Regions from separate parts of the Sivoneniella epilithica UHCC 1019 genome, predicted to be linked through region 2. Evidence: predicted binding sites of a transcription regulator. Region 2 holds the regulator's gene; the other holds the start of a gene.
The links. Region 2 encodes NtcA, which controls nitrogen genes in cyanobacteria. Its sites were predicted from a motif close to TTTGTANNNNNNNNTACAAA; they were not measured.
Positions count from the first base shown of each region.

Region 1: nirB (nitrite reductase large subunit NirB) is a predicted target of NtcA. The motif match lies at 2,449-2,468, and genes of this name have one in related genera.

Region 1 is NZ_JBFPDP010000021.1:2,972-11,105, forward strand. It holds gene AB3R30_RS14090 (Uma2 family endonuclease) at 192-791, opposite strand; gene AB3R30_RS14095 (hypothetical protein) at 788-934, opposite strand; gene AB3R30_RS14100 (YqiA/YcfP family alpha/beta fold hydrolase) at 1,008-1,646, shown strand; gene AB3R30_RS14105 (SMI1/KNR4 family protein) at 1,683-2,255, shown strand; gene nirB (nitrite reductase large subunit NirB) at 2,535-5,096, shown strand; gene nirD (nitrite reductase small subunit NirD) at 5,209-5,622, shown strand; gene AB3R30_RS14120 (histidine kinase) at 5,629-6,945, opposite strand; gene AB3R30_RS14125 (hypothetical protein) at 7,202-7,456, opposite strand; gene AB3R30_RS14130 (esterase-like activity of phytase family protein) at 7,472-8,134, opposite strand, start outside.
Region 2 is NZ_JBFPDP010000017.1:19,368-27,501, reverse strand. It holds gene AB3R30_RS12380 (hypothetical protein) at 1-358, opposite strand, end outside; gene corA (magnesium/cobalt transporter CorA) at 355-1,560, opposite strand; gene AB3R30_RS12370 (DUF3084 domain-containing protein) at 1,662-3,008, opposite strand; gene ntcA (global nitrogen regulator NtcA) at 3,164-3,901, opposite strand; gene fabI (enoyl-ACP reductase FabI) at 4,225-5,004, shown strand; gene pcrA (DNA helicase PcrA) at 5,158-7,509, shown strand; gene AB3R30_RS12350 (lysostaphin resistance A-like protein) at 7,512-8,134, opposite strand, start outside.

The DNA.
Region 1 (8,134 bases), on a different contig from region 2:
CACTTAAGTTGAATTGCTACCCGCTTTTGCAATTTTGCTTAAAGATAAAGCGATCTCCAACCTCAAGCGAACGTCATCAAAAAGCGTAATACAGAGTTAGTGCAATCTTCAGCAAAGTTCATTACTTATGTTCTCCTGGTCATACTAAGCTTTTGCAGATTGCTTGCCATAGCGCTTTTATCCCAAACATTTTAGGGGTTGCTCAGTTCGACTGCTGCAAAAAGTTGGGTGGCAGTTAACTGTAGTTGTGGAATTTTAAGAGATAGTAGCGATCGCTCCCCTTTAAATGTGCCAACTTCGATATAAGCGCCTGCCTTCAACTGCAACACCAGCACCGTTTGCTCTTCGGGATTCACAATCCAATACTCTGGAACGGCAACGGCGGCATACTGATCGCGTTTGTGCAGATAATCGCGATCGTAGCTAGTTTTGCCAGGGCTAACGACCTCCACTACAAGGCGAGGCGGAGGCATATCTAAGGAAATCGTGAGGCGTTTTTGCACGAGCGGCAAATGTTCTGGACGTAGCAACACCAAATCAGGAAACCGATTGGCAGCATCACTTGATCGCAACACGGGAGTTTGAATTTCGCAGCGCCCCATATGAATCAACTGAAACGGAATCCCAATCTCTCGCAATACCAAAAACAAATAGCTGGCAATAATGACATTTAATCCAGATTCTGGTGGCAATTCAAATAGCTCCCCATCAATCAATTCGCTACGTCCTTCAACCCCGGTATCTTCCAGAGCCAGGTATTCATCAAAGGTCAAATGCTGGGTCGCTTTCATAGAAAGAAGCAGATAAAGCGTGATGTACTTTGATTGTATCGTGACAGGTTTTCTGAGGAAAAATTGTGCTGATAGATAATGACTTTATCTTTATCTAATGCCGCGATCGCCAAATTTGCCGTGTAATCAATTGATTTGAACATCGTTATAAGGCTTGTTAAAGTCAGGCTCTAAACCAATTGATTATGATTTGAATGATCGTCCATTAAAAAACCAATGCACCAATATTTTTATCTTCATGGGTTTGCCTCCAGCCCTCAGTCGGTTAAAGCGAAAAGCTTGAGCGATCGCTTTGCCCAACTTAACTTGCCCTTAACGATTCCCGACCTAAACCAAGGCGATTTCACCTATCTCACCTTGACTCGCCAACTACAACAAGTGGAAGCTGAATTGCCAGCCCCGCCAGCCCCCGTTACTTTGATTGGTTCTAGTTTTGGCGGATTAACTGCTGCTTGGCTAGGGCAACGTCAACCCCAAGTAGAGCGATTAGTTTTGCTTGCGCCAGCTTTCGGATTTCTCTCCCATTGGTTGCCTCGCTTAGGTTACGAACAAGTGCAGCAGTGGAAAACGGAAGGCTTTTTGCCCGTCTATCACTATGGCGCAGAGAAAATGCTGCCGATTAGCTATCAGTTTGCTGAAGATGCTGCTCACTATCGCGAAACCGAATTGTTGCGATCGGTGCCAACCTTACTATTTCATGGCAAAAATGATGAAGTCATTCCGCTACAAACCAGCATTGAATTTGCCGAAGCGCGACCCTGGGTGACTCTAGTTGAACTCGACAGCGACCACGGCTTAACCGATGCCAGCGACATCATTTGGCAAGGCATTCAAGAGTTTTGCTCACTGACATAATTCATTAATTCATGGGTCTAGTTCATCGGTCTTAATATGCATACATGGCTTCCAAAAAAGATTGAGCAGGCACAACAAGTATTAAAAGCTCAAAATGTTGAGCTAGGGTTTAAATTCAACGCGCCTGCCACTCAAAATGATATTCAACGCTGTGAAGAAGAGCTTGGATTTGTTCTACCTGATAGCTACAAAGAATTTTTGAAGTTTAGCAATGGAGCAAATATTTTTTGCAGCGATGAACCGAGTTTTGAAATTAATTCGCCCTGGTGGACTAATAGTGGAGTTCTGATTCAAAGCACCAGTGCTCTTGTTCCGTTTAATTATTACCAAGACAAGGTTTATGTCGAGGATGATGGCGAGAAAAAGTATATTGCTTTTTGTTATTTAGGTTATGTAAACACAGGTGATTTCTGTAGTTTTGATATTACAACCTTTGCCAATTCAGAGTACAAAGTGCTTGATTCTCAACATGATTACTTGTTTGAAGAGTGGCACACAGAGCACGTTATTGCTAACTCTTTTGAAGACTGGCTGATTAAGATTTTCGATGAAGTAACTCAAAACAATGGTCGTCCAGAATATTGGATTCCATCACCTTTACAAGAATGATAGGCTGCAACTCAACTCAAAGACGTAAAAGCAGCGAAACTGTGCTCTTAATGACATGCCATATCTTTTGAGCATTGGCTTTGAGCCATAGGAGACAGCGATCGCAATTATAGTTTGGCGCTTTGTCTTCTTGAAGCAAATCCAATGCCATAAAAAGATTGGGATTATGCGCTTTACTCATTAAGTGAGTTTTTTTGTAGCAATACTCACAAAACAAACTGAGCAAATCGAACACTGTCTTAGACAGAGATCTTTCATACGCGCAATTGAGAAGCCGATATGCCTGAGAAAAACTTGCCAACGAAAAACTTGATTGTGATTGGCAACGGAATGGTGGGTCACAAGTTTTTAGAGCGGATGGTTGCAAAAGGAGCGACTGAAACCTGGAACTTGACGACCTTTTGCGAAGAGCCTCGTGTTGCCTACGATCGCGTTCATCTTAGCGAGTTTTTCACCGGAAAAACGGCAGACGATTTGTCCTTGGTTGCGCCTGATTTCTACCTAGAAAACACTATTCAGGTACAGATCGGTGATAAAGCAGTCAGCATTGATCGAACCCACAAAACCGTCACCTCAGCCAACGGCATGGTGCTTCCCTATGACCATCTCGTGTTGGCAACAGGCTCCTATCCCTTTGTGCCACCCATCCAAGGCAAGGAGGCGCAGGGCACGTTTGTCTATCGCACGATCGAAGACCTAGAAGCGATGGCTGCCTATGCGAAACAGTGCAAAACGGGCGTGGTGATTGGCGGCGGCTTGTTGGGGCTGGAATGCGCCAATGCGTTAAAGAGTATGGGTTTAGACACTCATGTAGTCGAGTTTGCACCCCGATTGATGCCAGTGCAAATTGATGAATTGGGCGGTGCGGTACTGCGAGACAAGATTGAAGCGCTGGGAGTGGGTGTGCATGTCAATAAATCCACCAGCGGAATTGTCATGAATGAGCAGGGGCAGGTCTGCAAGATGCTGTTTGCGGATGGCTCGGAATTGCAAACCGACATGATTGTATTTTCGGCAGGGATTCGCCCCCGTGATGAACTGGCGCGGGAATCTGGGCTGGAAGTGGGCGATCGCGGCGGCATTGTGATTAATGACTATTGTCAAACCTCTGATCCTACAATCTACGCGATCGGAGAATGCGCCCTTTACAATCAGCGCATTTATGGCTTGGTTGCTCCCGGCTATACGATGGCAAGCGTGGCAGCCGATAACCTGTGCGAGTTCGGCAGCAGCAGCTTCACCGGGGCGGATATGTCTACCAAGCTGAAACTTTTGGGTGTAGATGTTGCCAGCTTTGGCGATGGCTTTAGCAAAACTCCCGGCGCAAAAGACCTAACCTGGATTGATAATCAACAGGGCATTTATAAAAAGCTGGTGTTGAATGAAGCGGGCGATCGCGTGTTGGGTGGCATTCTGATTGGCGATGCCTCTGCCTATGGCACCCTGCTGCAAATGATGCAAAACGATATGGCAGTGCCGCCCTATGCTGAAGACTTGCTGATCCCGCCCCGCGAAGACAAAGCCACCGTCAGCATGGGTGTAGACAGCTTGCCCGACAGCGCCCAAATCTGTTCGTGCAACAACGTCACTAAGGGCGACATTTGCTCGGCAATTCAAGCAGGCAACCTGACGGATATTGGCACCGTTAAAAAATGTACTACGGCAGGAACAGGTTGTGGTGGCTGTGTGCCGCTGGTCACAGATCTGCTGAAAATGGAGATGAAAAAAGCCGGACTAGAAGTGAAAAATCATCTGTGTGAACACTTCACCTACTCGCGTCAAGAGCTTTATCATCTCGTTCGCACCCAAGGCATCCAAACCTTTGAAGAACTGCTGGTGCTATACGGCGAGGGGAAAGGCTGTGAGATTTGCAAACCCGCGATCGCGTCTATCCTTGCCTCCACCTGGAATGAGCATATTTTGAATGCGCCTCACGCGGGCTTACAAGATACCAACGATGCGTTTCTGGCAAACATTCAGCGAGACGGCACCTATTCCGTGATTCCGCGCATTCCCGGTGGAGAGATAACCCCAGAGAAGCTGATTGTGCTGGGTGAAGTGGCACGCGACTTTGACCTCTACACCAAAATTACCGGCGGTCAGCGGATCGATTTGCTGGGCGCACGGGTCGATCAACTGCCGCTGATCTGGGAACGATTAATTGCAGCAGGTTTTGAATCAGGTCATGCCTATGGCAAAGCGCTACGCACGGTGAAATCCTGTGTGGGAAGTACCTGGTGCCGTTTTGGAGTGCAGGATTCTACTAACTTGGCGATCGCTATAGAACTGCGCTATCGCGGACTCCGGGCACCCCACAAAATCAAAAGTGCGGTATCCGGCTGCACCCGCGAATGTGCCGAAGCGCAAAGCAAAGACTTTGGCATAATTGCCACCGAAAAAGGCTGGAATCTATACGTCTGCGGCAATGGCGGCATTAAACCCCAACACGCTGTATTACTCGCTGCCGACATTGATCAAGAAACGCTGATTAAATACTGCGATCGCTTCCTCATGTTCTACATCCGCACCGCAAATCGGCTAGAGCGCACGGCTACTTGGCTAAACAAGCTAGAAGGCGGCATCGAATACCTCAAGCAAGTAGTGATTGAAGACTCCCTCGGTATCTGTGCCCAACTGGAAGCAGAAATGTCCTACCAAGTTGCCACCTACGCCTGCGAATGGAAAAAAACAGTCGAAGATCCCGCCAAACGCCAGCGCTTTACCCACTTCGTCAACTCCGATCAACCAGATCCAGCCCTACTCTTCGTCGAAGAACGAGATCAAAAACGTCCAGCCTATGAACACGAACGCCAGTTGATGGAATTAGGAGCTAGAAGTTAGGGGCAAGGGTAAACATTTTGTCTCCTGTCACCTTCATCTCTCAGTATCCGAGACTTAAATGCTTGTGTGTCTTAAAACTCAAAACTCAAAACTCAAAACTCAAAACGACATCATGACTCAATCTCTTTCTAATCAACAGGTTGCCCAGTGGATTTCTGTTTGTTCTTTAGACCGCATTCTGCCCAACACAGGGGTCTGCGCTCTCGTCAATGGTGAACAAATTGCTGTATTTCGCATCGGGCGAAGTGAAGTAGAGCAGAGTGAAACAGTCTACGCTATCAGCAACTATGATCCTTTTAGCAAAGCACAGGTTTTATCACGAGGGATTGTGGGCGATTCCCGTAGGGATCGTTCTACGAATCGCAACGGCATTCCCAAAGTAGCTTCCCCCATTTACAAGCAAAACTTCAGCCTGCTCACGGGGCAATGTTTGGATGATGAAAGCGTCAGCGTACTCACCTATCCAGTTCAAGTAGTGGACGGTCAGGTGCAAATTGGGATCATCAATCAATCATCTGAATCCTAACTTGATCTACTTCCGAAAGACAGGCAGCGTGAAGTGAAAGCAACTGCCGTGATTTGAGGTAGAGTCTACCCAAATTTGCCCATAGTGAGCGCGAATAATTCGCTGGCATAAAGACAGCCCAATCCCATATCCTGATTTGTCTTCATCTCGTTTGAGGCGAAAGCATTCCTCAAAAATTCGCTCTTGATTTTCCGAAGGAATCCCAGGTCCGTTATCTTCCACGCTGACCTGTACTTTTTGCGTCGTGCGATGCAGAGCGGAAAGCTGAATGGTGCCGCCGGGTGGCGTATATTTCACGGCATTGTCGAGCAGATTGGTTAAAACTTGGCGAATTCGTTCCCCATCCGCCAGGATCATTGGTAAATCTGAGGGGATATCTTTTTCAACCTGCTGGGATTTTTCTAAAAAACGATCTTGCAGATCATTCAGTACATCTAAGCATAAAGCGCCTAAATCCAGCTTGTGGGGATGAATGCGCGCATCCGAACCAATGCCGCGTGCCGCCTGCAAAACATCGGTAATCATTCGATCAATCGCCCGTGTTTGAGTGCGAGCATGGTTCAGTAATCGAGCCGTTAATTGGGGCGTTAGGCGCTCTACCCCGTCTTTAGGATTACAGTCTCGTTCCAATGTCTCCAAGGCGATCGACGTTGCGGTCAGTGGGTTACGTAAATCATGCGCCAACATCGCCAGAATTTGATCTTTGAATTGAAGTTGATGCTCTAGATCCTCTTTTTCGCGCTTTAAACGAAAGACTTCATCGGACAACCGAATTAACTCGGTCGATCGCGTGACCCAATTGAACGACGCTGAGCTATCAAATGCATCTTTGAGACTGCGTAAAGTGGAAACCTGCTCAACTTCAGCCGATAGATTACGCGATTCCAAATTTGTGGAGGCGGCGGCACTGCCATCTCCGGTCTGTGGAGTGACAGCGGCAATTTCAAGCGCAAGCGTTTGTTTCAGCGATCGCACCTCAACAGCACTAGAATCCGCAGTTGCTAAATACTCTGCCACAGAGCGCTGCCAATGAATCCACCAATGTTGTAATTGCTGCACCAACGTACTGCCAGCCAAAGTTTGACGAGGTTCTGGATGAATTTTGATCAAAGCGGGTGTGGCAATCAAGCGAAAATATTCAGCCAAATAAGGCTGTTCACTCACATCAATAATTTGAAGCTCAAACTCACACTCTCTCCGTAACTCTTTCAGAGCAGTACGAACCTGCTGAACTTGCTCTCTAGAACTCGGTCGTTTATCTATAAACAGCAAGAGTTGCAGCGGACAATCGGCAATATTGGGCTGATCAGGGTTTGCCTGCATTCGATGCTTTGCCTCTACAGCTTTGAATCATTCACCAAGATGGGTTATCCCTTAAGGATTCAGCCTAGCAAATATAAAGAAAACATTACGCTAGAACGTAACATACTGCTAAATATAAGTTTCTGAGCTTTAACAGACCGTATCCTATCCTTACATTTTATGATCTAGCTGTTTGATTATCTTGTTCGCTCCAAGATTTTTCTTTGTATTTTGCAGCGATCGCAGCAGTTGGTGAGGTTGGTCTGATATGAGCGTTTTAGGGATTACCATCGAGTTCTTCCGTAGTTCGATTAGCCTCATCAACGTTTGCTAAAATTTCCGCTTCTACCTGCTGAGGAGTTAGGTTCCGCGATCTCATCTCTTCCGCTTTTATTACCATCGCTTGCATTATAGGTTCAGAAAAAGGTTGAACTGAACCAGGGGCAGCGTTCATTCTGCCTCGAATATCGCCATCCCCAGAAACCAAACCTTGCATGGTTTTTATAAAAATCTGCCGTTCTTGTCTATTCATATATTTGCTTAAAAACTAGCGAAGTCCCTTAATCCGAAATAGAAAGAACAAAGTTGCTTGCTGGTCGCTAAAATTGTTGTCGCTAATTAATATTAAGCTTTTGCTACCATCGGGCAGTTGCGGTCCAAACGCGATGCCTTCTAAATTGTCGAGGGGAATGCCCAATTGGTTTAGATCAAGCAATAGCTTTTTACGAATGGGTTGCACTCCCGGAATTGATCCTTGAAAGTTCTCAATAGTCGTAGTATCGCTGGCGCTACCGGTTGCCAGTTGAAACAACTTTATGCCAAAACCATTGGTGCCAAACGATCGCTCAATGCTGATGAAATGTCCTCCTTGGTCGATCGCCAGCATCTCCGTCAATCCGTGAAATGAGGCACCTTTTGGCGGCGGCTCCATTTCATACAAATGCTCCGATAGCAGGAGAGAATAGGTTGGATCGAGGGAATAATGCAAAACACGGTTGCGGCTTGCCCCTTGCTGAGGATGTTCTGGACTGGTATCTTGCGTCAGTGCCGATTCAGTTGCAGTAAACAAGCGAAAGGGTTCAATCGCAACCGTACTGCCACCGCTCATATTCAACGTCAAAGATTCAAAGCCTAAGTTATCGCCTACGCCTTGAGTTTGCTTGCCGTTTTCAAATTTGGGCAGGTAGCGATCGGGAATCACCAAACTCCG
Region 2 (8,134 bases):
TTTGAAATAAATCTAAAGTGGTGCCAGGAATAAGACGGGTCACGCGGCGCGATCGCCCTTGCAAATCGGTCGTGGCGCAATAGTCCCAATCGATGTAGATAGAATGAGTCTGTGATTTATTGGTCACTTTGACTCCAAACTGTTTCAGCTTGTCATCTTTGCCGAACTCGTAGCGTTTCTCAAAATCAAAACCAACGCCTACTATATCTTGAAGATTTTGATCGGCTAACTGCTGCTTTAAAATTTCCTCATCTAAAGAAACGGTATATTCATCATTAAAACTGCTCACAATCTTGGACAGTGCCCAGGTGATCACAATTAGGTAAATTACCAAAATGATTGGGTCTATCGATCTCATCGAAGATTACCCATCCCGATCGCTTTTTTGTCAGAATTGCTAGGAGGCTTTACGGCTGACATATTTTCAAACCAGCCCCTGCGCCAAAACAAAGCCACCATGGCGATCGCGATCGCCAACATCACCGCTAAACAAATAGGATATCCCCAGTAAGCATTCAACTCTGGCATGTTGAACGGCGACTTTTCAGGATTAAAGTTCATGCCATAAACCCCAGCAATGAACGTTAATGGAATGAAGATAGAAGATGTTACTGTTAATACCTTCATCACTTCGTTCATTTTGTTACTAACAGACGACAGATAGATATCCATCAAGCTAGAAGCCAGTTCACGGTAAGTTTCCACCATATCCAACACCTGGATCGTGTGGTCATAGCAGTCGCGCAAATAAACACGGACATCGTTGCTAATCAAATCACTGCCATCTCGAATCAAGGCATTAATCGCATCCCGCTGAGGCCAAATGGCTCGACGCAGGGTCAGTAGCTGACGTTTAAGCTCATGAATCTTTTGCAGAGTTTGGCGATTAGGATTGGCTACTACTTCATCTTCTAGTTCTTCTAGCTGTTCACCATAGATCTCTAGAACCGGAAAAAAACCATCAATAATCGAATCTAGCAGGGCATAGGTGAGATAATCAGCCCCATTACAGCAAATGGTTCCTTTACTGGTGCGAATCCGTTCTCGAATAGGACCAAAGCTGTCGTAGCGGGGTTCTTCTTGAACCGTGAGCAAGTAGTGCCGACCCAAGATAAAACTAACCTGCTCACTTTCAAATGTTTCTTCGTCGTCCCGTAAAGTGACCATGCGCGCGATGATCAGCAGTTGCTCTGGGTGTTCTTCCACTTTGGGTCGCTGAGGAACATTCACCACGTCTTCTAACACGAGCGGATGCAGATTAAAGACTTCCCCCAATCGCTGCATAATATCTTCATTGCCAAATCCTTTTACATCGACCCAGGAAACTGATTCGGTATCTAGATAAGGAATGATTTCTTCGGGGGTATCGAGTTCGCGTCGGCTAGCGCCCTTTTTAGAGTAGTCAATCAAAATGATGACGGGTGGGGGGGCTTTGGGATCAATATCAAGGGTGCCCGGAATCTCGCCGGGGGTGTGATAGTGATAGTCAATATAGGAGTCGTCTTGATCAAGGTCAGGAGATAGCTGTATTAAGGGTGGGTGCAAGCGATGGTCTACCATGTCAGAAAACCTTTAACCATTTTTTGAGAAGGCGATCGCTAAAAGTAAATCGTTGCTCAAAGGGAATCATTGCTAGTGTACTGTTGCCAGGACTGATAGAGTTATTGCGATCGCAGTAACTCTTTGCCATTCTGTACTGCCACCAGATTTACTTTTAGAGGACCTGCTGTCAATGTTTTTTCCTCCGCGATCGTTCTTAGCTCGATCGTCTCGTTGTACCCTTGCAGCTTTTCGATAAATGTCAATAGATCTTGGACTCGCCCATCGCCAATTTGCACCGTATCAGTCAGAATTCCCAAACGCCGCGCCCTAAATCCGGCTGCGGTTACTAGCAGATTAATTCGCTGCTGAATTTGAACCTCGCTCAAGCTAGCTGGATTTAGAGACGTGGCAGCAATCAGATCCCCTTCTTGAAAAACAATCCGGTTGGGAGCCGCTTCTGCAAAAACTTGAACCAGGTTTTCTCCAGTAAGATAATTGGCAGCTGACGAAATACGGACTACATAATCTTGACCGTTACTCACTTGCCTGATCAGTTGATCCACTTCGGCTTTGGTAATTTGAATGATTTGTCCCTGCGGTTTTGTGCCAGGTCGCACCAATTGAGTTGCAGAGCGATTGGCTTCTCGTAAAAGCTGATCGATCGCGCCTTGGGTAGAGCGTGGGTCAAGAATCCGCACCACCGCCGAAGAAAGCACTTGCCCCCGCTGGATTGCCACATTACCCCGGCGCAACCCCTCGGCTTCTCGCTCCAGCTTGCCAATTTCTTGCACCAAAAAATCTTGCTGAGCTTCTAGCTGTTTCAGTCGCCCTTCCCGCTCACTAATGATTGCACTTTTGGCTTTAATTTCCTCTTCTGCCACTGCCACAACTTGACTCTGCTCTGCTTGCAGTCGGCTAATATTGGCTCGAAATTGCAATACTTGCTCAGAGATAGTGGCAAGTTGGCTGCGGTTTTGTTCAAGAGTCCGCTGTACTGTAACGCGATCGCTCATGGCACGGTTCCGTTCGGCGATCGCGCTTTTCAAAGAGCCGCCAATGGTTTGAATCTGTTTTTGAGTACTCATTAGTTGCTTTTGAGCCTCAATTTCTTGGGCTTTTGCCCGGTTTAATTCGGCTTCAGTACGTTGCTTTTGAGCTTGAGCCGTTTCTAACTGACTTTTTGCATCGTTTAGGTCAGTGCGTGCCCGTCTTAGCTTGCGTTGAAGTGCGCCTAATTCAAAGACTCCGGTGCGTAATGGACCACTGGTTGCAAATAGAATCCCCAAGGTGGAAGCAGCAACGACGATCCCCGTCAAAATGGTGATTAAGGTTGCCGTGCGACGCGGGCGTAAGTTAAATAGGCTGAGGCGAGCTTTCCCAACTTTGGTGCCAATGCGATCGCCCACAGTGGCAATCACACCACCAATTACCAATATTGCAAATATTAGGATCAGCCCCGTAGACATCGCTGCTCCAAACCAAAACGCCCTAACCTTTGCAATGCAAACAGGGGCAAACTCATCTATAGCCTACCCCATGAATCTTTGATGATGGCTCTACTCACTTGCGAATTTGTGAGCGCACAACTCTTATTTTTAATAAACTGCTGGTTTCTAGCTCATCACGTAAACTGCTGACTTAAGGTTACAGGATTATGCACAGTAATTTTCTTTTTATGAATCGAAACCATATTATCTTGCCGTAAGTCGCCTAAAAGCCGAGTGACCGTCACACGGGTAGAGCCGATCGCTTCTGCGATCGCCTGATGCGAGAGCTTCAGATCAATCGTAATTCCTTCTTTACTGGGCGTACCAAAATCTCGGCACAGAATCAACAAAAAGCTAACCAATCGAGAACCCATATCGCGATGAGCCAGCGTTTCAATCATCATTTCAGTCTGCAAAATGCGCGAAGACAACCCTTGCAGCAAAATCATCGATAGATCAGGGTTATCTTTTAACGCTTTCTCAACCTGTTCAATCGGTACTGAAAGCAACTCCACAGGCGTAAACGCCACAGCATGATAAAAGCGATCGGAACGATGTCCTGTAATCAGCGACAGCACCCCAAACACACTATTTTCTCTCAACAATGCAACTGTAATTTCTTCCCCTGCTTCGTATACCCTAGAAAGCTTTACGGCTCCCTTAACTAGGAAGTAGACGCGCTCAGCAGGATCGCCTGGAAAAAAAATCGTTTTACCCCGTTCAAACGATTCAACAACGGGTGGAAACACCCCACTTCCCATCTGACGAAATACCGATGCCAGTGGTCTATCTTGCGTCACAACCATATTCCCCTGCTCGGAGTCCTTACTACGTGCCAACTCGTTGAATAAAACATGCCGAATAATTAGCATTCAACTCTGTAACTTAGAATACTTAAACGCACTCCTAAAGGGTTTTTTGTACCCTTTGTTACAAAATAAGGCGATCGCAGCCCCTATACAAAAGCTTAGAGTCACTTACCTACCGCTTTCTTACCCATATAAAGAGCCTAGAAAGTATCAGTATCTTAACCGCAGCTTGGCAAATTGAACAAAATTCATTGCAAAAATAATTACGGGCATCTATTGAAATCCTTTTTGCAGCTAAACTTTAGAACTCTTGAACTAACTAGGAGTGCTATCTTTATACCCCATATTTCAGTATCCTCATAGGTGCCCTCAAAGGATTGATTGCCATGCTGGACTTGACTGGGAAAAACGCCCTTGTAACCGGAATCGCTAATAACCGCTCGATCGCGTGGGGCATTGCCCAACAGCTTCACAAAGCCGGCGCGAACATTGGCATTTCCTATCTACCCGATGAAAAAGGGAAAATGGAAAAAAAGGTAGCTGAGTTGGTAGAACCCCTCAATCCCAGTGTATTTGTTCCATTAAACGTTCAAGATGATGCTCAAATTCAATCTGCCTTTGAAACCGTAGGCGATAAGTGGGGCAGAATCGACATTTTGATTCACTGTCTAGCATTTGCCAACCGAGATGACCTGACAGGCGGCTTCGTGGAAACATCTCGCTCCGGGTTCGCCACAGCACTGGATATAAGCACCTACTCCCTCGTTAAGCTCTGTGGTGCAGCAAAGCCATTGATGACCGAAGGCGGCAGCATTGTCACACTTACCTATTTAGGTGGTGTGCGAGTGATCCCCAATTACAACGTCATGGGGATCGCCAAAGCGGGTTTGGAAATGAGCGTCCGATATTTGGCAGCGGAACTGGGACCTCAAAAGATTCGAGTGAATGGCATTTCTGCCGGACCCATCCGCACTCTGGCATCCTCTGCGGTGGGCGGAATTTTGGATATGATTCATCATGTGGAAGCCGTCGCGCCCTTACGTCGCACCGTCACCCAAACAGAAGTGGGAAACACTGCCGCTTTTTTGTGCAGTGATCTATCCAGCGGCATGACAGGGCAGATTCTTTATGTGGATGCGGGCTACGAGATTTTGGGCATGGCTTAGGCAAAGCAATCCTGGTTGACCGCACCAATCATTTGTTTCATTCAGGGGGCGATCGCCCCAGTAAACTCCGATATCCTCTTGGTCAAACCCCACAGGATTTAGCAAGATGCGATACCCTTATCTAGAAACTGCACCTTCCGCAAAATAGCCTCCATGAGCCAGACTCTCGATATCAGCCACCTCAATTCCTCTCAGCGTCGTGCCGTAGAACACTACTGTGGACCGCTGTTGGTAGTAGCAGGAGCGGGTTCTGGCAAAACGCGGGCGCTCACCTACCGCATTGCAAACCTAGTCCTAAATCATCGCGTTGATCCTGAAAACATCCTGGCGGTCACCTTTACAAACAAAGCCGCACGGGAAATGAAAGAGCGAATCGAAAAATTATTTGCCGATCAAAAAGCCCGCAGCGATTTTGGTAAACCCTTAGATGCGCTCTCTCCTATTGAACAAACCCGGCTAAGATCTTACGTTTACAAAAATATTACCAAAGAGCTTTGGATTGGGACATTTCATGCGCTTTGTGCCCGAATTTTGCGGTTTGACATCGAAAAATATCAAGATGGTAGTGGGCGCAAATGGACCCGCAATTTTTCTATTTTTGACGAATCGGATGCTCAAAGTTTAGTCAAAGAAATTGTCACTCAAAAACTTAACTTAGACGACAAAAAGTTTGATCCAAAATCGGTTCGCTATGCCATTAGTAACGCGAAAAATAAGAGCCTCTCGCCCCAAGATTTAGAAAAAGATCAGTCTAATTTTCGCGGACGAGTGATTGCCAATGTCTACAGCATGTATCAAGACACGTTGTCGGCAAATAATGCGCTGGATTTTGATGATCTGATTCTTACGCCAGTCCAGTTGTTGAAACAAAATGAGCAAGTCCGCGCCTATTGGCACAAGCGTTTTCGCCATGTGTTGGTGGATGAATATCAAGACACAAACCGGACGCAATACGATTTGATCAGTCTGCTCGTGACCAATGGTGAAAACTCTAACACCTTTAACGAATGGGAGTATCGCTCGGTGTTTGTGGTGGGTGATGCGGATCAATCTATTTATTCATTTCGGGCGGCAGATTTCACGATTCTGATGGGGTTTCAGGATGATTTTGGCGATCGCCTGCATGACGACGACACCCGCACAATGGTCAAGCTGGAGGAAAACTATCGTTCGACCCGAAATATTTTAGAAGTTGCCAATCAACTGATCGACAACAACACCGAACGCATTGATAAAGTGCTGAAACCGACGCGGGGTGAAGGTGAACCGATCTTCTTATATCGAGCCGATGATGAAACGTCAGAAGCAGAATTTGTCACCAATCAAATTCGCCAGTTAGAGGCAAAGCATCCTGAACTACACCACGGTAAGTTTGCCATTTTGTATCGCACCAATGCTCAATCGCGGGCAATGGAAGACTCGCTGGTAAAATTACAAATTCCCTATAAAGTCGTGGGCGGACTGCGGTTCTACGATCGCAAAGAAATTAAGGATGTGCTGGGATATCTCAGGGCGATCGCCAACCCCTTTGACACCATCAGCCTCCTGCGCGTCATCAACACACCTCGTCGCGGCATTGGCAAAACCACGATCGATTCTTTGGTCAAAGCTTCCCAAGAATTGAGCATCCCCCTGTGGGAAATTTTATCGGACGAAACCTCAGTTAAATCTTTAGCGGGTCGGTCTGCTAAAGGAGTGCTTCAGTTTGCTCAGATTATTCAAAAATGGCGACAGGAATTGGATGCTTGTTCCGCTAGCGAAATTGCCCAAGGCGTACTTGAAGACTCTGGCTATGTAGCAGACCTGAGAAATCAGGGAACCGATGAAGCCACCGATCGCCTGGAAAACGTGCAGGAACTTTACAATGCGGTGCTGCAATTTGAGGAGAACAACGATGATCCTAGCTTGCTCGGTTTCCTAGCCAGTGCCTCATTAGCCTCTGACCTCGATAACTTAGGAGAAGAAGATCAAAAAGTATCTTTAATGACGCTGCACTCCTCAAAAGGTCTGGAATTCCCGGTAGTATTTTTGATTGGATTAGAGCAAGGGTTGTTTCCCAACTATCGTTCCATGGAAGATCCCGCTGCATTGGAAGAAGAACGGCGACTTTGCTATGTGGGGATCACCCGTGCCCAAGAGCGACTCTTTATTTCCTATGCCAGGGAACGCCGCTTATATGGCACTCGCGAACCTGCAAGCCCCTCGCTCTTTTTAGCAGAGTTGCCTAGAGAATTGCTTAACTCTAATGTGGCGGCGGCAATTCCTAATAAGTGGACGAAACCAATTTCTGAAATTCGTCGGAACAAAAGCGAATCACGTAATATGCCCAATAGCCATGCGAATGATTGGAGTGTGGGCGATCGCTTAATTCACAAAGCTTATGGCGAAGGGGAAGTCGTCCGTATTTTTGGCGCAGGCAACAAAATTTGTTTAGCCGTCAAGTTTCCAGGCTTGGGGCAAAAGATTATTGATCCCAAAATGACTCCTATTCGGCGAGAAGATTAGCCTTACCACTTTGAATTAGCCAATTGGCGCTGTGCGTAGTAGCGCACCGCGATCGCCAATCCTAGCAGAAACAAGAAACCAGTCAGCCCCACTAAAGGATTGCGATTAATGCCTGTAATCCAAGCAGGTACGCGGTCGGTATATTCAACCAGCTTGCCCACCTCGATTAAGTAATTGCCCCAAACTAACCCCGCATGAAGCCCAATCGACAATCCTAGTCTGCCCCTGAGCCGTTTGAAACCTCGGTAGTCTTTGCCCGATGGTTCATAGCTTGCCCGCTTTGCCCAGACCAGAGCGATTCCCAGACAGACCAAAGATGGAAATGCCAATAGGTTGAAATGAATCGCCGCAAACGCGATCGCGTTAAACCAAAGGCATCCTAGAGGGGTATAGTCGCGCTGAAGTTCGTCAAAGAGCCAGCCGCGAAACAGTAGTTCTTCTGCAAACGCGATCGCCAACGCTACCAGCAATCCTTCTAGCAAGATCCTTGGAAAAAGAGCCGATGGCGACTGCCACTCTACAAATCCAAGCAGTGTTTCCACGCCAAACAATACCCATAAGCTGAAGAAACCAACGCCTAAACCGCTAACAAGCTCTAAGCCGATCCGTGGACTCAACTCCAGCC